Regions from separate parts of the Paenibacillus sp. Y568 genome, predicted to be linked through region 1. Evidence: predicted binding sites of a transcription regulator. Region 1 holds the regulator's gene; each other region holds the start of a gene.
What was found. The regulator Rex, encoded in region 1, represses fermentation and respiration genes when NADH is low (regulators of the CRP and FNR family bind a similar motif). The targets are predictions, from matches to a motif close to TTGTGAAATATTTCACAA.
Positions count from the first base shown of each region.

Region 2: AC1D7X_RS21420 (cytochrome ubiquinol oxidase subunit I) is a predicted target of Rex. The motif match lies at 1,393-1,410, and genes of this name have one in related genera.
Region 3: AC1D7X_RS17390 (TIGR04053 family radical SAM/SPASM domain-containing protein) is a predicted target of Rex. The motif match lies at 5,550-5,567, and genes of this name have one in related genera.

Region 1 is NZ_JCAIUM010000001.1:86,363-94,361, forward strand. Features, by position in the region: gene AC1D7X_RS00365 (3-hydroxyacyl-CoA dehydrogenase family protein) at 1-541, opposite strand, end outside; gene AC1D7X_RS00370 (AAA family ATPase) at 678-2,180, opposite strand; gene AC1D7X_RS00375 (hypothetical protein) at 2,173-2,703, opposite strand; gene AC1D7X_RS00380 (cell wall elongation regulator TseB-like domain-containing protein) at 2,937-3,452, opposite strand; gene AC1D7X_RS00385 (amidohydrolase) at 3,488-4,801, opposite strand; gene AC1D7X_RS00390 (redox-sensing transcriptional repressor Rex) at 4,764-5,438, opposite strand; gene dinG (ATP-dependent DNA helicase DinG) at 5,478-7,999, opposite strand, start outside.
Region 2 is NZ_JCAIUM010000019.1:15,364-23,362, reverse strand. Features, by position in the region: gene AC1D7X_RS21430 (hypothetical protein) at 1-391, shown strand, start outside; gene AC1D7X_RS21425 (hypothetical protein) at 505-990, shown strand; gene AC1D7X_RS21420 (cytochrome ubiquinol oxidase subunit I) at 1,558-2,958, shown strand; gene cydB (cytochrome d ubiquinol oxidase subunit II) at 2,945-3,961, shown strand; gene cydD (thiol reductant ABC exporter subunit CydD) at 3,961-5,691, shown strand; gene cydC (thiol reductant ABC exporter subunit CydC) at 5,688-7,481, shown strand; gene fumC (class II fumarate hydratase) at 7,589-7,999, opposite strand, start outside.
Region 3 is NZ_JCAIUM010000012.1:87,130-95,128, reverse strand. Features, by position in the region: gene AC1D7X_RS17420 (winged helix-turn-helix domain-containing protein) at 1-264, shown strand, start outside; gene AC1D7X_RS17415 (MFS transporter) at 341-1,624, shown strand; gene AC1D7X_RS17410 (copper amine oxidase N-terminal domain-containing protein) at 1,704-2,819, opposite strand; gene AC1D7X_RS17405 (hypothetical protein) at 3,027-3,218, shown strand; gene AC1D7X_RS17400 (SDR family NAD(P)-dependent oxidoreductase) at 3,567-4,529, opposite strand; gene AC1D7X_RS17395 (TetR/AcrR family transcriptional regulator) at 4,694-5,263, shown strand; gene AC1D7X_RS17390 (TIGR04053 family radical SAM/SPASM domain-containing protein) at 5,625-6,767, shown strand; gene hemG (protoporphyrinogen oxidase) at 6,989-7,999, shown strand, end outside.

The DNA.
Region 1 (7,999 bases):
TGATACCCTTTTTATCCACCACTTCTTCTACAAATTTCTTCGTTTCCAAGAATGTGATATCTGAGGTTTTCAATCCACGGATGATTTCAACTAGATCTACTTTTCCAACCGGGTGAATGAAATGCATTCCAATGACACGTTCAGGATATATCGTAGAACTTGCAAGTTCCGTTAAACTTAGTGTTGATGTGTTACTGGCAAGAATTATATTATTAGGACATACTTGATCCAATTGAGCGAATACTTGTTTTTTTGCTTCAATATCTTCAGAAATAGTCTCAATGACCATATCACAGGTACCTAGCTCAGCGAAATGAACCACTTTCTCGATTCTGCTAAGAATAAGCTTCTTCTCCGCTTGTGTGATCCCCCATTTTTCAAGCTGTTTGTCGAGATTCAATTCAATCATATTATAAGAATAATCTAATTTTTCTTCAGATTTCTCAACTAATAATACATCAATGCCCTTTGCAGCAAGCATTTCAGCGATTCCTTGTCCCATCGTGCCACCGCCGATGACACCAATTTTCTTGAATAACATACGGTATGCCAACTCCCTTTCTGTGTCTGATAATCAATATTGTACCCTTCATTAGAAAAATACATTATTCTCACTCCAACATATAATAATATCTTAGCACGGAACAAAAGTAAAAAAAAATAACCAGCATCATAATTTATGCTGGTAAAAGTGAAGTTTCACGAAATAGACATCGAAATTGCTCGCCGGAAAGATTTTCCTCTAAAAGCAAGATATTTAGGGATTGATCAAAGATATTGCGATGCTGTTCCAGTGTACTTTTTGTACGTTCCATAAGCTGTTCTAAAATGGCATTATTCTCCTTCATTAACTCAGCTTTCGTTACCATTTCCATACTTATAATGCCTAAAGATGTGAGTCCAGACTTCATCATTGTTTGTACAATATTTAGGGCCTGCTCAAAGTCATTACTAGATCCTGTGCTTCGACCTCCATAGTACATTTCTTCCGAAGCAGCTCCACCAAGGGCAATCATAATTTGCTCTTCTAGAAATGTCTTGGTATAGAGGTATTGTTCTTCTTGTGGATTATGACGAACATATCCAAGAGCTTGACCACGTGGACTAAGTGCCACTTGACTAACGCTTCCTGGACGAACGATTTCAGCCATGATCGCATGTCCTAATTCATGAATAGCGACTCTCTTTTTCTCTTCCTGAGTCGACTCTCGATCCGTTTTCTCACCCATCATAACTTTATCAATAGCCATCGACATATGACGTTGTTCGATCTCAACTTTACTCTCTCTCATCATATAAATCGCAGCTTCATTCATAACACTCTCAAGTTGAGCACCAGAGAATCCATAAGATTCTTCAGCAATTTTATCCATACTAGCTTCTGCATGTATAGGCTTGTTCTTTGCATGAATTTCCAATATATGTTTACGCCCTTTCTTATCCGGCAGGTCCACTTGTATATGCCGATCGAATCGACCTGGACGAAGAAGAGCACTATCCAACATTTCCTTACGATTGGTAGCTGCGATAAGAAGTATTCTTGGAGTGTCGGAATTATATATGCCATCCATTTCTGTTAATAATTGATTAAGTGTCTGGTCATACTCGCGCTGTTGTCCACCCTCACGCTTACCTCCTATAACATCGATCTCATCAATAAATATTACGGCACTGGTCTTATTCTCCTTGGTTGCACGATTACGTGCATCACGGAATAAATCACGAATTCTTCCAGCACCCACACCAACATACATTTCGACAAACTCACTTCCTGCTGCTGCAACAAACACGGAGTCTGTATAATGACTAGCCGCTTTTGCAAGCAAGGTCTTACCTGTTCCCGGAGGTCCCGTAAGTAGAATTCCCTTCAGAGGACGAATCCCAAATTTCTGAATTTCTTCATGTCTAATAAGAAAGTTGAGGGCTTCCATCAATTCCTCTTTGGGATGTTCCTGACCTCCAATTTCATTAAAAGTGAGCTTATCTGGTCCTTTTTTCTTACGCTTACGATCACCTGCAGCACCTACAGCAAGTCCACCCTTAACATTAGACAACAATAGAACTCCTGCCACAATTCCTACTGCGAGTAGTATTGGAATAATATTCACTCCGATAAATACAAGAAAAACAAGAAGTACGGGTACGAAACCTATCACTATTTCTTTCAACAATTTAGGCATTACTCCACACCCCCAGAACTGCTGGATCACGAGGTAAAATGATGAATTTACTTGCTTCTCCCTCAGTTAAATTAATATATACATTCGTATCATCCATTTCAGTTGTCACTTTCACGGGCGAACTTTTTTCCATTTCCTTCAATTTATCTACAATCTCTGTATAACGTTTATTCTCCATCGCCTCTGCCACTGGGAACATAGCCTGATCCCAGAAATCATCGATGGTTTCCGTCGAGTGATCAACAACATCCAATTGAAGTGACCGTTTACCAACGATAGATTTGCCTTCAGTCATTAATTCATGAACTAATCCTGGTAACCGAGTTCCTGGTTTAATATCTAGTTTCACTACGACCTCATCGCGGGTAATATCTAATTGAGCATTATTCACTCCGTCATAATCTGTCACTATTTTTTGTAGAGGACTCTGAAGAGTAACTTGTTTATGAACAAACCATCCGCCAAACAAAAGCGAACTTGCGATAACAACTGTCAATGCAATTGGCATTACTCTTAACTTCATATAACAGCCTCCTTCAATATCCATAGATGTCTAAATTACTTATGATTTAATTGAATTGATATACAATTACGTATACCGCTAGTACACAAATTAGTATATCACATTGAATATACTATTTCGTCGAAAAATTATGGATATATTTAAAATTCTATGTGAATATTCAAAAAAAACTGACGAAAGAATCATTCTTTATAGAATAATTTCGTCAGCTTTTATTTGGTGAATCGTCATTTTTATCGATTGGGTAATGTATATTGTTCTCCTAATTGTGTTCCATCACTGAATCTATAGAATCGATAGTAGTAATGATCTTTCTCTTTGTAAAAGAGTTGCCACACAGGGGTCCCATGAAACAACCCGAGCTGTAAACGAATCTCATCAATGTTTGGAAGATCACTCTGAATAATAGCAGTAATCTGTCTTTCAGATAATCCATCCTTTATAAATTCGCTATGCACAGACCCAGATGTTTCGTCTACGTTGTACTCATCTGTGAATGGAACCCACACGATAAGAGCTTGATCATCCTTATTTTTACCTTCGATGACCCAGACTACATTATCCCACACCGATTTGTCCGTTTTTGTGACTTTCACTAATTCGGTTTGTTTCTTTGCTGCTGTAATAGCGATGTCTTCCTGGCTCCATTGGTCCTTCATAACATATATGTAATAACGATAGAGTCCAAACAATACAACCACACAGATTGCAATTCCTAGTAAAATCCATCTCTTCTTGTTCTTCTTCAACCTGAACTTCCTTTCATCAGGAATAGCCTATCATCTTAGCGGTTTAATAAGCCTTCAAAAGATGACTGAGCTTCACGATGAATCCGCTCTTCATCCATAGTAAGACAAGCCCCATTCTTTACAACTTGTTTGCCGTTAACCCACACATGCTCTACATCTTTACTACTTGCAGAGTAAATGGAATGTGAGATGAAGTCTGTATGTGGTAGGAAATGAGCCTGATCGGTATTTAATGCGATAAAGTCTGCTTTCATACCTGGTGCCAATCTACCTATGTTTTCTAGAAATAGAGATTTGGCTCCATAACTAGTACCCATTCGAAGTGCTTCAGCAGCAGGAATTGCTGTTGGATCTCCTGAAATACCTTTGTGAATAAGCGCTGCTAGACGCATTTCTTCAAACATATCTAAATTGTTATTGCTCGCTGGACCATCTGTTCCTAAGGATACAGTTACGCCTGCCTTCAATAGATCTGTGACCCGTGCAATACCACTTGCTAGCTTCAAGTTGCTTCCTGGGTTATGTGACACGCCCACTTGATGGGCAGCTAATATGTCAATTTCTTCATCTGTCAAATGTACACCATGAGCGACAAGAGATGGACGTGTGAACATGCCGAGTTTCTCTAAATGTTGAACAGGTCTAAGACCATAATCAGTCACATTCTGTGCCACTTCACTCAGCGTCTCAGACATGTGTGTATGCATCGGAAGATCTAGATCATGCGCTGCCTGTACAAACTTCTCAAAAAAGGATGGAGGACATGTGTAAGGCGCGTGCGGGGACATCATCGTAGTAATACGTCCTTCTGCTTGACCGTTCCAATCTTTTGCAAAGGCAATCGCTTCTTGAAGTTTATGTTGTTGCATTTCTTCTGAACAGAACCCAATAACACCTCTTGTTAGTACCGCACGAATACCCGATTCTTGCACTACTTTAGCGACTTGATCCATATGATCATACATGTCTAGAAAAGTAGTTGTTCCACCTTTTAACATTTCCAATACAGAGAGCGATGATCCCCAATAAACATCTTTTGAGGTAAACTTCTCCTCCATTGGCCACATTTTTTCCTGCAACCACACTTGGAGAGCTAAATCATCACCATAACCTCTTAGTAATGACATCGCCGCATGTCCATGTGTATTCACAAGTCCAGGTAAAAATAGAAGATGCGTACCATCAACGACGGGGATATGATCAGAATCAGCTGGTTTGTCCTCGCCAATATACGTTATAAGGTCATCTTCAATAAGCATATAGCCCTTTACAACGGATTGTTCATTATTCAGAACAGCAAACGTACCATTCTTAATGATCCATTTCTGTGTTTGATTGTTCACTGTCATGTGATTCTTCCTTTCCATTATCCAAATAATAAGCAAGACTAAGCATATCCGTTGTGAAATCAGCTGCATGAATACGAACATCCGCTGGAGCTTTCAACACAACAGGTGCAAAATTCAAAATCGCCTTAATCCCAGCTTCTATTAACTTATCTGCAACATGCTGTGCTTCTGTTTCTGGAACCGTAATAATACCTATTCTTATATTTTGTTGCTTAATGGTATCCACTAGATCCTCCATAGGTTGGACCTTTAACGTATTAATAACGGAACCTACCTTGGGAGCATACGAATCAAAAACAGCGATAATCTTTAAATTTTCCTTTAGATAAGCATTGTAATTGGATAAAGCATGACCAAGATTACCTGCACCTATTAGAACCACATTGATTTGTTGATCGAGATTCAGGATATGACCAATCTTCTCAATCAAATAGGCCACGTCATATCCTATACCTTTACGTCCGAAGTCTCCAAAATAAGCGAGATCTTTACGAATTTGTGCAGGATTCAAATCGAGTTTTTGACCTAACTCCTGTGAAGAGACAGTGGCTACTTCACGTCTCTGAAGATCTGAAAGATAACGCAGATATACAGGTAATCTGCGTACAACAGCTTCTGAAATTTTTTCAGATTTCATTCTTGCTCCCCCTAATTATTAACTCTTTAGGATCCTTCTTCAAGAAGGATCCCTTTCACTTAACCACTCCGAAATCCGTGGAACCATTTGATTGGTCGGCATATGCTCCATCTTAGGACCAGGTAATGAATACAGGAAATGTTTGCCGTAATATGATTCGATTACTCGCGTATCATATACGATTACAATCCCCCTATCATTCGCAGTACGCACTAACCGACCAAATCCTTGTTTGAACCGAATGACCGCTTGCGGAACCGACAGTTTCATGAATGGATTTTTCTTTTGTTGCTTAAGAAGTTCACTCTTTGCTTCAACCAAAGGATGGTTCGGTGGCTGAAATGGTAGTCGAACAATGGCCAAACAAGTCAGTGCTTCACCGGGAATATCGACACCTTCCCAGAAGCTACTTGTTCCTAACAGTACCGATGCACTACTGTCTTGAAAACGACGAATCAACTTGCTTCGACTTCCAGTATCAACACCTTGGCCGAGTATCGTTATATCACTTGAAGACAGTTCATTACGTAATGGTTCATAAACTTGACGAAGCATGCGATAGGATGTGAATAACACTAACATACGTCCATGCGTAGCTATAGCTGTGTCAGCTAACGACTTCACCAGCGTCTCTACAAAAAGAGCATCTCCTACACTTCCCTTAACACTTGGAAAGTCACGTGGAATCACGAGCAATGCCTGATCACGATATCGAAAAGGCGAAGGTAGCTGAACTGTTACAAGTCGACCTTGATCTGATGCTTCTTGTAAGCCTAGATTTTCAATCATATACTGAAAGGATTTCTCGATAGATAACGTTGCTGAAGTTAGAATAATACTCTTCTTTTTATCGAAGAACACTTCCTTCAACTGCTTGCTTACATCGACAGGCACGGCATACAATTGTAGAGATTTGCTACGGAAATGTCCATTAGCCTCCATCCAGTAAACATTGCCTAAATCGTTAAGCGCCATGAACATGTGAAGATCTTCGCGTTCACTCGATAAATCCTTAATCAGACCGCTTATGTCCGTTATCAGACTATCTGAGTTGAAATCGTCTAGTTCTTTAATGTCGTTCAACATTCTCTCCGATTTACGAATGACCTCTCCAAGCGTTACGTATATTTGATTCTCAATTGCAGACAAGAGTTCCCAATCCTTTGGTTTCTTTGTAGGTTGCAATCGAAGCACGAATTGTCCAGTCTCACCAGGAGCTGCATCACTTCGCTCGGGAAGAAGAGCAAACAACATATCATTCAGTCGGTCCCAGTGCTCCTTCACTTCAATTAATTCGCCACTCAATATATCGATGGAAGTTATCCAATCCGAAGCCTTTTCATCATGTGAAGAACGAAGTTGTTGAATTAACGCTGGAAATTGTCCATTACGATTATCTTTATACAGTCTTGTAAGTGTATGGACGACGGTGAAATATTTCATATGAAGACCTAAATGCTTACCTGCCACGTCTTCTAAATGATGTGCTTCATCAATAACTAAGTGCTCATAAGCAGGTAATAATTGATGTCCAGCTTTAACATCCGTAAATAACTTAGAGTGGTTCGTAATAACCACATCAGCAATTCCCGCTTCATGCTTAGCACGATGATAATAACATTTACGGAACCAAGGGCAGGCACGGCCAAGACATGAATCAGAGTCACTAGAGACGGTTTCCCAGAAATCTCCGCCACGCCCTCCAAGATTCAGTTCTTCATCATCACCGTTCTCCGTCTGTGCTAACCATACAATCATCTGTGCGGCTAAGATTACATCTTCTTTAGGATTAGCGAAGTCTCTCTTGTTTATTTTATGTTCAAATTTTCTCAAACACAAATAATGCTGTCTCCCTTTGAAAATAGCCGCTTTAAATGGAAAAGGAACGACCTGAGTCAGTAATGGAATATCTCGTTCCCTCAATTGTTCCTGAAGGTTAATGGTGTGTGTACTTACCATGACTTTCTGCTCATTTTTCACACTCTGATAAATGGCAGGAATTAAGTATCCTAACGATTTCCCAGTGCCCGTCCCTGCTTCAATTAGAAGATGCTTATCATTCGCAAGTGCATTCATCACTTCACCAAACATCATGCTCTGTGATTCACGCGGCTCATATTGTGGCATAATTTCTCGAAGCCGTTCTTCAATATTCTCAAGGAATTGCGGGAAATCCATGGATTTCAGAGGATTATCATCTGCATCATTACGCGGTGTTGAGATATCGATCCAATCTTCTACGGCTAGAGCCAATTGTCGGTAAAAGGTATGACTCTCAAGGTCCTGTGCGGGTTCACTTTCCTTCTCACGACATAGACCATCGAAATACCAAGCTAAATCACTATCCTCATCACCAAATAACTCACTCAACCTTTGAAGTGTAATCAATGGTAAACTAATCAATTCATCCAGACATTTCAATAATACATGCGCTGTTGCTAATGCATCACTGTCGGCCTGATGGGGTCGATCGTGCTGAATACCAAATTGTGTAGATACCAGACCTAATTGGTAAGTGGTTAACGATGGGAAACAGATTTTCAGGAAATCTATCGTGTCCA
Region 2 (7,999 bases), on a different contig from region 1:
ACCTATTCTAAAAGGTAGTCTTAAAGCGCTACTAGTTAGATTATTTCTACCCATTTTCCTATTAGTAAGCATTGTCTTTACCATTGTATTTGGATGGAGGATTATTCCTGATATTATCGTGTTTCTATTAAGCGTATGTGTATATACCGTTATTTCATTTTGTATGTTAAGAAAGGCAATACCTTTCTCAGAACCCTATCTAGTCTCTGGAAAAGGCGAAGGGATGCTATTATTTGTTCTCATGGCTATCATGGCTGCATTCGCAGGCATTCACTTCCTAAGTACTTTTGTCAGTTATGGGGTATACATGTATATGGTCATTCTTATTATTGTGAATATTGTTAGTTGGAGACAGGCCTTTCGGACCTCATGGGGTAATATGGCTTCATAAGTCGTTGGTGAATGCTTACCTAGGATAGGAAGCGTTCCCTGATTCATCCTTTTGATTATCTCTTGAAGAAGTAGTACATTAATAAAGATATCATTAAGGAGGTTTACGAATTAATGTATTATGAAGACAACGAGAATTTATCCATCATGACATATACCTTGAATAGCGGTATTAAGGGAACAGTACCTTTATCTAATAAGCAAATTCAAGAATGGTTAGAGAGCTATAAATCGAACTTGAAGTTTATTACTACAATCGGAAAAGAGTTCTTTGGATTGAATCCAGAATTAGTGGCTGATTTCAAGGTACAGAATCGTTTCTCAAGCTATGTGGATATCATTAAACCTATTTCAGCCGGAATAGAGCAAGAGAAAACAGACCAACTTTCTCAGGCTTATGAAGAAAACCTTGTATTCTTTAAGGTTGACTGCAAATGTGGTACAACCTATACGACTTTCTCGCAATACTACACAACCAAATGGTTCTGTTCAAAGTGCAAAGAAATCGTATTTATGGATAAGAAAAAAGGGAAGGTTCCTACCGATAAAGGTGATGCTTGGTATATGACGAACAAGTACTTTGTGGAACGAGATTCTTAGAATAATGTCTGCATAAAGGAACAGCCCATCGATTATTCGATGGGCTGTTCCTTTATGCATATCAGCACTTTCGGAGATTCTGTAGATTAACCATCATGATATTAATATCTGTTGCTAACTTGCCTACTTGTCTTTACTTTTGAACTCTAAAGGCTTCTGAGTTAGATCACCTTCAGCTATACGATGAACGCTGGTAGATAAGAGGGTATCGACGTTGATTACACTAGAATCATTGTCTTTATATAGGTCCATATCCGGTTGATTGAAATACTTTAGTATTATTCGTTAGTATGTAACTTTAAATCTATGTTTTAGATCACAGCAGCGTTATTGGTTTTGTGATAGATAAATTTAAATAAATTGGATTTTTTTCAATAAAAATTCGTTCTAATTTTAAATATTGTGTGACAAACTTCACAATGTTGGGTGATTTTAGCGAAAAGTGTGATAAATATCACACATTGTTTAGCCGAGTCTCTGACAGAATGTGAAATATAAGATATTTATTATCCTTGTTCTGAAAGAATAAGGAATTGGAAACTTAAACAAGGAAGAGGGATTGAATTGATGGATCCGGTTATGCTCTCACGCATCCAATTTGCGTCAACAACTTTGTTTCACTTTATTTTTGTTCCATTATCTATTGGTTTAGCATTGCTGATTGCAATTATGGAAACAATGTATGTTATCAAGGGTAAAGAAGAATACAAAAAGATGGCTAAATTCTGGGGTAAGCTATTCCTCATTAACTTTGCCGTTGGTGTTGTAACAGGGATTTTACAAGAATTCCAGTTCGGTATGAACTGGTCAGATTATTCGAGATTTGTAGGGGACGTATTCGGAGCTCCGCTAGCTGTTGAAGCTTTACTTGCATTTTTCTTGGAGTCTACATTCCTTGGATTATGGATTTTCGGATGGGATCGTCTATCTAAGAAGCTCCATGCTATGTGTATCTGGTTAGTAGCTTTTGGTACAGTATTATCTGCTTTCTGGATTCTAGTTGCGAATTCTTTTATGCAAAGACCTGTAGGGTTTGAGATAAATAATGGTCGAGCCGAGATGAATGATTTCTTAGCTTTGATCACCAATGGACAGGTGCTTCTTGAGTTCCCGCATACCATATTAGCTGCATTTATGACGGGTGCATTCTTGGTTACTGGGGTCAGCGCATTTAAACTCTTGAAGGGCAAAGACGTTCAGTTTTTCAAGAAATCCTTCATTATTGCTATCATTATAGGGCTTGTATCTTCGATTGGTGTCGCACTCGTTGGACATAGTCAAGCACAATATCTAGTTGATACTCAACCGATGAAGATGGCAGCCTCAGAAGGACTATGGGATACAAGTCCCGATCCAGCGCCATGGACTGTTATAGCGAGCATAGATCCTGAGAAAAAAGAGAACGGGTTCACCTTTAAGATTCCGTACCTACTCAGTTTCTTGTCTTATAGCCAGTTCTCTGGTGAAGTCGTTGGGATGAATCAGTTGCAAGCAGAGTATGAACAGAAATATGGTCCTGGTGATTATATTCCTCCTGTACGTACGACGTTCTGGAGTTTCCGCATCATGGTAGCAGCTGGATCAGCGCTTATTCTTCTTAGTATGTATGGTGTGTATCTCGTTGCCCGTAAGAAATTGGAACAGAGTAACAAATGGTTTATGCGTATGATGATCTGGGCGATCTCATTGCCATTTATCGCGAACTGGGCAGGTTGGATTATGACTGAGATTGGGCGCCAACCATGGACCGTCTTTGGTTTAATGAAGACAGAAGATAGTATCTCGCCTAACGTATCAGCGGGTTCCATGTTATTCTCGTTAATTACCTTCTCACTTGCTTATACTGTGTTAGCATTTGTATTAGTTTACTTATTTGTTCGTGTGATCAAGAAGGGGCCAAATGATTTGGATTCCCATGATGAAGAGTCTCACGACCCATTTGATAAGGAGGGTAATCATGTCTCTTAATGAGTTGTGGTTCTTATTGATTGCTGTACTATTTGTAGGGTTTTTCTTCTTAGAAGGCTTTGACTTCGGAGTAGGTATGTCTACATCGATTCTAGCCAAGAACGATACAGAGCGCCGTGTGTTAATAAATTCGATTGGTCCCTTCTGGGATGCAAATGAAGTGTGGCTAATTACAGCTGGTGGTGCCATGTTCGCTGCTTTCCCGCATTGGTATGCCACATTATTTAGTGGGTTCTATATTCCACTGGTGTTTGTTCTATTGGCTCTGATTGGACGTGGTGTTGCTTTTGAATTCAGAGGTAAAGTAGCGTCTCAGGTATGGAAGAAAACGTGGGATGTCGTTATTTTCTTAGGCAGCTTACTTCCACCACTTCTGTTCGGTGTTGTATTTGCTTGTCTGATCCAAGGGGTTCCAATTGGTGAAGATATGAATATGAATGCAGGATTCTTTGATGTAGTGAATGTGTACACCTTACTTGGAGGTATTACGGTAGTTGTTCTGTGCTTAGTACATGGTCTGATGTTTACTACCCTAAGAGTATTGGGGGATTTACAGGACAGAGCGCGTACAATGGCTAAGAAACTTCTGATTCCTCTGGCTATTCTGTTGGTTGGTTTTGCTGTGATGACGTACTTTAACACAGATGTATTCGAAGTTCGGGGTACGATTCTAAGCATAGTTGCTGTTGTAGGAGTCATTGTGTACTTCCTAGCTGCGTATTTCATTTCACGAAAAAAAGATGCTTGGGCTTTCGGGATGACAGGAGCAGTTATTGCTGTGTCCGTCGCTTCAATCTTTATCGGGTTGTTCCCAAGAGTCATGATTAGCTCCGTTAGTGATGCCTTTAGCTTGACGATCACGAATGCTGCATCAGGTCACTATTCATTAAAGGTCATGTCCATCGTCGCACTTACGTTGCTTCCTTTTGTACTAGGATACCAAGTATGGAGTTACTTCGTATTCCATAAACGCGTGAACGCGAAAGATCATTTGGAATACTAATGGGCCGCGATCTTTTAGGATTCAAAGGAATTAAACCCGTCCTTGCGGCGGTGGCACTGCTGACCTTAGTGCAAAGTGTATCCATTCTATGGATGGCTAGATCGTTATCGGAAGTTGTCTCCGCCCTCTTCGCAGGAGGGGCTTTGCAAGAACAGAAAGAAAATATATTTCAATTTCTAGCCGCTTTCCTGGTTAGACATCTTACGAATTTCCTTCAACAAAAAATAACGTACCGCTATGCTGAGCATACCGGTGCGTTATTGCGTAAACAGTTGATGGATAAATTGTTCCAACTTGGACCTCGGTTCGCGAAGACGGAAGGAACAGGGAAACTAGTAACAATCGTTCTAGACGGTGTATCGAAATTCAAGGTGTATTTAGAATTAATCATTCCGCGTATGGTGGCAACTGTCATTATACCTGCTGTTCTTTTCATTTATGTATGTACACAGGATGTTCAATCCGCGATTATTTTGTTAGTTACGATGCCAATTCTCATTGCCTTTATGATCCTAATTGGTATGTATTCTGGGAAGAAAATAGATAGCCAAATGGTATCTTACCGCAATTTAGCGAATCACTTCGTAGACTCCTTACGTGGACTTGAGACATTGAAGTATTTAGGACGAAGCAAGTCGCATAGTCAGACGATTGGAAAAGTTAGTGATAAGTATAGAAAGGCAACGATGCGTACTTTACGGGTTGCTTTCCTGTCTTCATTCGCTCTAGATTTCTTTACGATGTTGTCTGTAGCAACTGTAGCGGTGGGTCTGGGGCTTCGTCTAGTGAATGGTGATATGATGCTTGTTACGGCATTGACGATCCTTATACTAGCTCCTGAGTACTTCTTACCTGTTCGTATGGTGGGTGCCGATTATCACGCAACCTTGAATGGGAAAGAGGCAGGAGAATCGATCCAAGCTATCATAGACATGCCAATCCCCAAGGTGGATGTCACTTTACCTGAAGGATTCTCATATTCTTGGAATTCGAATAGTGAACTAACGTTATCTCATGTAAATGTGCGTCATGAAGAAGAAGGCCCACATTCTTTAGAAGATGTGACCGTGCATATTCAAGGTAAACGTAAGATTGGGATTATTGGTGAAAGTGGAGCAGGTAAATCCACCTTGATTGATGTTCTAAGTGGCTTCTTACGACCTTCTTCAGGTGATATCTCGCTGAATGGGCAACGGCTGCCTGCTTTAACAGATGAAGCATGGCAGAATCAGATGACATATATTCCTCAGAGTCCGTATCTCTTCAGTAGCAGTCTTGCTGACAATGTAAAGTTCTACACGCCGAGCGCAAGCCAGGAAGAAGTTGAGCAAGCAGTTAAGAGTGCTGGATTATCCGATCTTGTGAATAGTTTACCTAATGGATATGACGAGATCATTGGTGGTGGAGGTCGTACACTCAGTGGTGGACAAGCGCAAAGAGTGGCTCTTGCAAGAGCATTCCTTAGTGATCGCCCCGTTATACTATTAGATGAACCAACAGCGCATTTGGATATTGAGACGGAGTATGAGTTAAAGGAGACGATGCGCTCTCTATTTGAAGGGAAGTTAGTGTTTCTAGCGACACACCGACTACACTGGATGCCAGATATGGATCAGATCATTGTCATGGATCAAGGGAAGATTGCAGAGATTGGTACCCATGAGGAGTTACTCGCCTGCAAAGGTGTGTATTATGAATTAATTAGATCACAACTGGAGGGTGTGCTATGAGACGGGAACAATGGCTGCGGCCTTATATCACTTCATACTTTTGGCGCTTCGTAGTGATTGTTGCGCTTGGTGCCCTGACGGTATTTACGGCAAGTAGTCTTATGTTCTCATCAGGTTATCTGATCTCTAAGTCTGCTCTTCGGCCAGAGAATATCCTGATGGTGTATGTGCAGATTGTTATCGTAAGAACGTTTGGAACCAGTAGATCTGTTGTTCATTACGTCGAACGTCTTGTCGGGCATGATACGATTCTGCGGATTCTATCGAAGATGCGTGTTCAGATGTATCGTATTCTAGAACCTCAAGCGTTATTTATTTCATCTCGGTTCCGTACAGGAGATATCCTTGGTATTCTGGCAGAAGATATTGAGAAGCTGCAGGATGTGTATTTACGTACGATTTTCCCAAGCTTAGTAGCCTTGTTGTTATATGCCATATCCATAACGGCATTAGGACAGTTTGATGTACAATTTGCACTGTTCATGGCCTTGTATCTTCTTATCCTTATCTTCGTATTGCCGTGGATCTCTTTGTGGCTTACGAAGACGAAGAATAAGCAGTCTCAACAGAAACGTGGTCGGTTGTATCAGACGCTAACAGATGCTGTGTTGGGTATGAGTGATTGGGTGATCAGTGGTAGACCAGCACAGTTTGTTGAGCTCTATGAAAGTGATGAACAAGAAGTCACAGCGATTGATCGTAAATTAAGTACTTGGGCGAGATGGAGACAACTCATTGGTCAAGCGACTGTGGGGGTAGCAGTAGTCATTATGTTGTACTGGGCAGGTCAGCAGTATGCTGATGGGGCGATTGCTTCGACGATGATTGCTGCGTTTGTACTCGTTGTTTTTCCACTGATGGATGCCTTCCTACCTATTTCTGAAGCTGTGGAGAAGATACCGCGTTATCAGGGTTCTTTTGCTAGACTACGTGAAATTGAAGATGTAGGTATACAGGTAAAAGGAACAGTTCAAAAGGATGGTTCTCTAACGGGTGAATCCTCTAAGATGGAGACCGTTAGTGATGAACTTGTAGATAAGGCTAGACGTGATGCACATATCAAGATTGATCATGCCTCGTATCGCTATGATGCTGAGGGTACATGGTCCTTCCAAGACATTACGTTAGATATTCCCCAAGGGAAGAAAGTTGCTATCATGGGACGAAGTGGCGCAGGGAAATCAACGTTGTTGAAATTAATCCAAGGTGCGGTTGCACCTGAACAGGGTAGTGCCACTATAAAAGGTACAGATGCCAGTCAATTTGGAGAACATATTCCTAATCTCATTTCCGTATTGAACCAAAGTCCGCATCTATTCGATACATCCGTTACGAATAATATACGGCTAGGGAAATTGGACGCTTCCGATGATGAGATTAGTGAAGTCGCTCGAAAAGTCAGAATGGATCGTCTGATCGAATCGCTTCCTAAAGGATATAAGACTGCCATGCATGAGACAGGACAACGTTTCTCTGGTGGTGAACGGCAACGGATTGCCTTAGCGCGTGTTCTGTTGCAAGATACACCCGTCGTCATTCTGGATGAACCAACCGTGGGACTTGACCCTCGGACAGAGAATGAACTGCTCTCGACGATCTTTGAGACGCTTGAAGGTAAATCGCTCATATGGGTGACCCATCATCTCGTTGGTGCGGAGCATATGGATGAGATTATTTTTATGGAAAATGGAAAAATTGAAATGAGAGGTTCCCATGCGGAGCTCATGAAGAACTATCCACGTTACCGTAATCTGTATCATCTCGATCGACCGGAGGCTTTTTTCACCTAAGGGCGCTGAATGATGTTATATGAATATGGCACAAAAAAGAAGACCATCCAGCATTCCTGCCGGGTGGTCTTCTTCTTAAATCTAGGTTTAGAATCCGTTTACGTGGATTAGTCTTCTTTCGGATGGATCATGTGTTCTGGACGAACAATCTCATCGAACTGTTCTTCCGTTAAAAGATTACTGCGTAAGGCTGCCTCTTTGAGAGTCAAACCTTCTTTATGGGCTAGCTTAGCTACAGCAGCTGCATTCTCGTATCCAATATGAGGATTGAGAGCTGTAACTAGCATCAAGGATTGTTCTAGATTACGTTGAATAACGGCATGATTAGGCTCGATTCCTACAGCGCAATTATCGTTAAAGGAGCGCATAGCATCTGCCAATAGTCCTGCTGATTGAAGGAAATTATAGATGATAACAGGCTTGAACACATTTAGTTCAAAGTTCCCTTGGCTGGCAGCAAAACCGATAGCAGCATCGTTACCCATGACTTGGCATACGACCATCGTTAACGCTTCACT
Region 3 (7,999 bases), on a different contig from region 1:
TTGTGGAATTTGCGGAGCAAGGCATGGAAAGAAGCAGAGAGCCTGTTAGACGAGGGTCTTCAGGTACTGGTTATGTCTGGGTTCGTACCTATGCTTCTGTGTGCGTTGCACCGTATTGTATACTATTGCAATAGGATCCCTTGCAAGGAATCCTTAAACCGTAAGTACATAAGGATGTTGGAAGAAGAACAAGAGAGATTAGGGTTGAATCGACTGGCACAACCCTTGGAAAGGACACTGCAAAAGGTTCTGACTACCCTCTGACAATCCTCTGACAATCCTCCGTTATAGTACAAATATGAGCTGTATACGCTTATAATTCGTAACTTTAGAGGAATGAATGATGAATGCTTCAAGAGAGGTAGGAACAAGCCTGCTTCATAACAAAATGTACATGCGCATATATAGCGCATTCGCCACAGCTACCTTTGGAGATTGGTTCGACGTGTTGGCCATTCAAGTGCTTGTTGGGTATCGCTGGCAAGTTAGTCCGCTAATGCTGGCACTGATTCCGGTATCCATGGCGCTACCTGGCATTTTACTTGGTTCTGTTGCAGGCGTGGCTGCTGACAGACTAAATAAGTTGAATCTCATGCGCATTTACGATCTACTCACCGCGATCCTGACCTTATTGGTATTGTTTGCTCCCAATATGCAATGGCTGCTTCCGTTGCTAATGCTACGAGCGGCTATTTCGACCTTAAATATACCGGCTCAGCAATCATTAACCCGTAGCATTGTTCATGAAGATCAATTACTTCAAGCAACCTCGCTGAACGGACTCGTTAATCAAGGATCTAAGATCGCTGGACCATTACTGGGTGGCTTCGCACTATCTATGCTTACGCCGCAGTGGTGTATTCTGCTAAATAGTGGCTTGCGCGTATGTTCTTTTTTGTTGTTACTTACCGTTAAGAATATGCAGTCTGGGAACGAGGCTCATGCAGCCGGAGCACAAGAGGAGCGGGTTCCACTGGGCACAATGTGGAGAGAGGGCTGGAGTTTTATATTTCGTAGTAAGCTATTACTGAACATGATGCTCTATGGACTCATTAGCATACTTGCTATTCAGATGATTGATTTTCAATTCACCAGTCTTTTTCGGCTAATTGCTCCGAATAATGAATCCCTACTGGGCTGGATGGTGGCAGCATCCGGTATTGGAGCTGTGATCACGATTATGGCTATGAATAAGACGAATCGAGAAACGGGTTATGGTCGGCGTATGGGTAGTGCGGATATACTAATCGGCATAGCTGTTGGAGGACTAGGGCTACTTCAGTTGGGAGTTACGGTGATCCCTGTACTTCTGTTGGGATTTATATTGGGTGCAGGCAACGGGATCTCTATCATTACTTTTAATTATTGTCTACAAAAAGAAACACCTCCACATATGACGGGACGCGTGTTTGGGATTCAGAGTACGATGATGAGTGCTGTGATGATAGGAGCGCCACTAGTGGGAGGCCTGTTCGTTCAGCATTCCGGTCCTGCCCGTATCTTTTTGATTCTTGGCTTGGTGATTACCCTGATCGGCGTGGGAGGGATCCTGTTTCGTCGAGCGTTATGGCCTGAGTCCAAGAAACTTAGTGTAACTAGTACGGAACTGCCAGCAGTAGAGTAAGTAGTGGAGGAAATTGGAGCAAAACAAAGGGGCGCACATCATGTATACGTGATGTGCGCCCCTTTTATCTGTTTATTCGTTATTTCTCTGTCGCCGTTAACTTGATATCGTCGTAATATAACGTTGTAAGACCTTCAAATCCAGAATCGGTTCCTATAAGTAGGAATAACTCACCATTGGCATTGGTCGTGACCGTAGCGGTGTGACTGAAATTCTTGCGTTGGTAACCTTCTTTATCGGAGTCTGGCTTTGTGATGTTTCCCAATACTTTTGCATCTGCGCCACCCATGGATTGATTGCCTTTGTCGATGTTCATACGGTAGTATAGCCCACTGCCATCATCCAATTGAACTGCCATAGGCTCCTTGTTGAGCACTGCTGCCTTCACATACACGGACTCGCTTGGGGCACCCCCGATACCAAATGAACCACCAGCTACGCTAGTATACATACTGAAATCAAGCTTGACATGATACTCGGTATTCGGAGTAAGGTTCTCGACCTTTTTAATGAGGAACATGAATAGATCATCACTTCGATTAGATCCTTTGAGTTTAAGACCATAATTCGTTTTATTGTCGCCATCAATGGGCAGAAGCTCTCTGGTGTGTTGTAATTCGTAAATATCTTTGTTGTAATCGACCGGAAGGTCCGCAAAATCTCCTTCCCAGCCTTCTGTTTCAGTATTGAAGTCATAGTTGAAATGAAGGCTATCGCTGTTTTCGATATTTTTAGAAATGGTAATGGTGTTTGGCGAGGGGATCCACTCCACCGTTGCTCCCATAAGAGAGGCAATACTTTTGGCGGGAACCAACAGATTTCCTTGTACCAACCTAATGCTTGCTGGAAGTTCAACCTGTTCACCATTTTCATTCACCGCAAACGTCGTGTTAACTCTCATTTTCAACTGCCCGAAAGGTTGTCCTGTTAATGTTACCGTTTGGTTAGCTTGATCCCAGTTGACGGCTGCACCAAGTGATTGGGCCAAAGCTCGAAGAGGAACCATGGAGTTGCCTTGAAGAATATAGGGAGTAATAGGCAAGGAATGTTGTCCCGATCCATTCGTATATGCATGTTGGTTAATTTGAAACTGTACGGTGTCTAACGCGGGCGCCGCTTGTGTTTGTGGAACATGTACGGTAGAAGATAATACGACAACCATTAAACTGACTATTCCTATTTTCTTGTTGAACACAGATTTGCACCACCTTTAGTTAATATACATTTAAGACGGTAATGGTTACAAAAAGGTTGCAAACGCTTTCCTGATGGAAGTCAGAGTCAGACCTGATTCTTACCCTTGGAAAGATTTATTTAACATATTCTCTACCTTGAATGGTATGGATTATTTATCCATAATTGAAATAAGAAACAAGTTCATAGTTTAGGGAGGAACATATTTATGGCGAAAACAAAACGTGGACATGCGCTATGGAACTTACCATCTCGTGGTCGCGGTACATGCCCAGTCTGTAAGAGCACACGAATTAAGCTACTCTATCCAAGAACCACAAGTGATGGGACGGGTGTAAAGGTATGTAAACGCTGCGACAAGGCGCCGCAAGCAAAAGTGGATGCTATTATTCATTCGTAGTAAATAGACTGTCCGAGTATATCATTCTACAATAAACCACTTAATCAGCAGAATATTCTGTTGGTTAAGTGGTTTTTTACATTTACTATTATCGTTAATCAATACAAATTACGCGCGTCTGACGATAACTTCTAACTGAAATTCGGCAGCCCCATTCCTCGAGCCCTGGGAAGAAGCCGTAATGGCCTTGCATCGAAGGGTGAAATTACAAGAGCTACGCGGGCTCTTTGTATTTTCTGTTCTCCAGTGGCGATAGGATTTCCTCATAACGAATCCCATCACTCCATCTTCTTACATAGCGCACCTTTTACCAACCGACCTTTTCCAGATTCATCAACTCTTATATTATCAGACTTTCAGAATGGTCTCAGCCTGTGTTAATTTAGACATTTCTACACTAGCCTTCCATAGAGAACTACAATTATCATTGTTATACGAAAGATTGGAAGATTTAATTTGTTTCTTGCCTTCGCAATATTTTGCTGTAGTCTGGTCAAGTTGACTATCGGTTACCAAATTGGCTAATGCATTTCCTGACTTGCGTACGGTATTCACATTCGGATAAAACAAAGTTAAAACAGGCAAAACATAGTTCCAAACCAACTTCATAATAGGAGTATAACTTTGAGCGAGGCCCGTTCCTGGCATCATTCCCGGATCGAAAGCATTGACGGTGATTTTTTTATCCGTGTCGTGTTTTATTCTGCGGGATAGCTCGTAGGTGAAATATAAGTTACATAGCTTGGAAGTTGTGTAGCGTCGTCGGCCAATAAGAGTGATTACTTCGTTTGCATTAGTTGGGTTAGGAAAGGCCAATGTTTGAGGATTTAAGAATATAGGTTCTGGCATACCTGTTTTTTTCAATGGATCATGGGTTCCGCTGCTGACAATCACGATTCGGCCTTCAGGTATCATTTGTTCAAGTAATAAATTAGCCAGGAGAAAATGTCCAAGGTGATTTACGCCAAAGGTGCTTTCAAACCCGTCCTTCGTGTAATGTGTATCATCAATAAATTGTACACCTGCATTGTATACAAGTGCATATAAGGGCGGGAGATCCATTTTGGACAAATTTCCAATGAAATTTCTAACGGATTCCAAAGATGAAAGATCCAATTCCATGGAGGTTATGTTGTTGTTTTGGGTTTCTTGTATAAGGGAATTTACAGCTTGTTTGGCTTTAGCCGCATTGCGGCAAGGTAGAACAACATAATAGTTGTTGTCAGATTTAGCAATCTGTTTAGCACATTCATAGCCTAATCCCGTATTTCCGCCTGTTATAATAACCGTTTGATGTTGTTCTGAACTCAATTCATACACTCTCCTTAGGATCTTGGTTATGGTTAGTAAAAGGATGTTTAGTTTGTTGACACTGTCAACATGAATTGAGTATAACCTCATTACGTTGACTTTGTCAACATAGTGGGGTAGAATTTTTATGTAAGGAAAATGAATCTATTTCACAAGAGGGATATATGAAAAATAATAACGATACCAAACAAAAGCTGATTCAGGTCACAAGGGAAATCATTGACCAGCAAGGAATCGATGCCATCAATATGCGTGATCTCGGCCAAAAAATAAACTTGTCCCGAAGTGCATTGTACAGACATTTCAAAAATAAGGATGACTTGCTGGCGGCCATTGTAGCCGAAAATTTCGAATTACTGAATAGTAGTATTCGCCAATTAAGCGACAACACGAACGAACCACGATCGTTTTTGAATGCAATTTTGCTTACTTATTATGATTTTGGCATTAACAATCCAGAGCATTATCAATTGATGTTCCGTAAGCAATGGGATAAAGAAATGTATCCGGAAATTGCTCAATCCGCTTTTGTTATATTTACGGTAGTAGAGAAGTGTCTGGAAAAGGCAGGGAATATCCGAAAATCCTCAAATCAGTCCACTGCAATCATGTACGCGTTTATTCATGGTCTGGTGGAACTGAATATATCAGAGCACTCTGAATCTGAGAAAGGATTGGATAGTTCCACCCAGCTGATCGATTCTTTTCTAGATCTGATATTTATGAATGAATGATAAAGGCCGCAAGCATATTTCACATATGCTTGCGGCCTTTTGATTGTGTCAGCTGCTTAGTTATCGGATTAGATGGGTGGAAGATGGAGGTGAAAGTGTAGATTAGTTTTTCAACATATGAAAATTTCACAATAGATTACAGAATTTATCTATCTAGTCACAACAATATTAGCAACATAACCGCTGTGTCTATATTAATAAAGATCAAATCATATCTGTATTTCGTATACGTATGTTGGGGAACTTCTTTTTTTGACGTTATTTGGTTTGCAAACGGAATGTGACATTGTGACGAGAAACACAATTGGGTTGAGAGGGCTATGGTATTTTTGGTACATGAAAAAAGAAAGGGATGGGGAGAATGCTCGTTCGGCAAGATCGAGATTATAATCAGTCACCGTTCATTGTGATCTGGGAAGTAACGCGGGCGTGTGCCCTGAAATGTTTACACTGCCGAGCAGAAGCTCAATATAGAGCAGACCCGCACCAGCTTTCTTTGACGGAAGGCAAACGCCTGATCGACGATATAGCAAATTTGGATAGTCCGCTGTTGGTTTTTACTGGTGGGGATCCGCTCATGAGACCGGATCTGTTTGAATTGATCCAATATGCAACGGAAGAGAAAAAGCTTACAGTATCCATGACACCTAGCGCCACGCCACGGGTAACGGAAGTTGCGATCCGCAAGGCGAAAGAAGCGGGCTTGTCCCGGTGGGCTTTTAGTTTAGACGGCTCAACGGCGGAAATTCACGATCATTTCCGGGGAACAAAAGGTTCCTACGAAATGACGATGAGAGGGATCGAATATCTAAAGGATTTGCAGCTGCCAATCCAAATCAATACGACTGTTTCCAAGTACAATATCGACGATTTGGCAAATATCGCGGAAAAGGCGAGGGAAATGAACGCGGTGCTGTGGAGCGTTTTCTTTCTGGTGCCTACAGGCCGAGGGATGGAGAAAGATATGATTTCGCCTGCAGAGCATGAGCAGGTGATGAAATGGATGGCGGAGTTGCAAGGCCAGATGCCGTACGGCGTAAAAGCAACGGAAGCTCCACACTACCGAAGAGTCTTTCTCCAGCAGAAGAAAGCTATGATGGGAGCAAGTAGAAACGCGGGAATGCCTATAGCGGGAGCGGGAGAAAAACCCCTGAAACGGGAGGATCTGCTGGGACGGGCGCCCAAAGGGGTTAATGATGGAGACGGCTTTGTGTTTATCAGTCACATTGGCGAAGTTTATCCTAGCGGCTTTTTGCCTATTGTCTGCGGTAATGTACGGGAGCAATCCTTGGTGGATATTTACCGTAATTCGCTGGTTATGCGGGAATTGCGCAACAAATCTCTGCTTAAGGGCAAATGTGGCGTGTGCGATTTCAAAGAACTTTGCGGAGGTTCACGGTCGCGAGCTTATGCCCTTACGGGGGACTATCTGGAAAGTGATTCGTATTGCGAATACATCCCGCAGGCGATGGCTAGTGATTTGACAGGTGCCGAGTCCCAATAGAAGCATGAATAACCGAAAAACAAGCTGTCGAATGACATTCCGGAGTGATTCTGGGCCATGTTCATTACGCAGCTTGTTCCTGTTATTCGATATTTCGAGCTTTCTCATTCGGCGGCATAGGGTCTGGGAGAGCATCCTCAATTGTATGAATCATGACGAGGTTCGCATCTTCTTCCATGTTTAATGATATTTAACGTACAAGAAAACGGGGGTTGTTCGTTTTGGAAAAACGAATTGTGATAGCCGGCGGCGGTATTAGTGGTTTGAGCGCTGCGTATTATGTGAATAAATGGTGTCAATCAATGGATATTCATGCCAACATTATTTTGGTGGAAAAAAGCAATGCCTTGGGCGGAAAAATTCGCACATCACGTAAAGATGGCTATGTCATTGAACAGGGACCGGATTCATTCTTAGGTAGGAAACTTCCGATTATTCGGCTTATCCATGAACTGGGGATGGAAAGCGAATTAGTGGGAACCGACCCGGCGGCAAAAAGTAATTACATTCTGCATGACGGGAAACTGGCGAAAATGCCAAAGGGACTCTCTTACGGCATTCCGACTGAAGTCGGGCCGTTTATCAAAACCGGACTGATTTCCATGAAAGGGAAGATCAGGGCGGCAGGGGATCTGTTCCTTCCCCGCAAGCGGGAAGCCGGAGACGAAGCGTTGGGTTCTTTTATTAGCAGAAGATTGGGCAGCGAGGTGCTGGACCGGTTGGTGGAGCCTCTTCTGGCCGGAATATACGCAGGAGATACCGAGTCTTTAAGCTTGCTGTCAACGTTTCCGCAGTTTTCCGAAATGGAGCAAAAGTACCGCAGCCTGATACTCGGGATGCTCGCCCAGAAAAAGGTACCCCGGAAAACGCATGCTGCTCCACTCCCCTTTGAACTTCCGCCCATCGTACAAAAAAGTTTCTTCCTTTCTTTTCGCAACGGGCTTTCTTCCTTAGTAGAACGTTTGGAGCAGGAGCTGGTAGCATCCAGTGTGCAAATTCAGAAAGGGTGTGGGGTACGAAAAATTTTGCGAGAAGCGGATGAATACCGCATCACGCTAGAGGACGGCCAATCCTTAGTGGCAGACGGCGTTATTCTTGCGTTGCCTGCTTATGAAAGTTACAAACTACTTGGGGGATTGCCCGAGGCCGACGGGCTGGAGAAGACCCCCTATGTGACGGTAGCCAATGTCGTATTCGGATATCAGAAAGATGCGCTTGATATAGATTTGAAA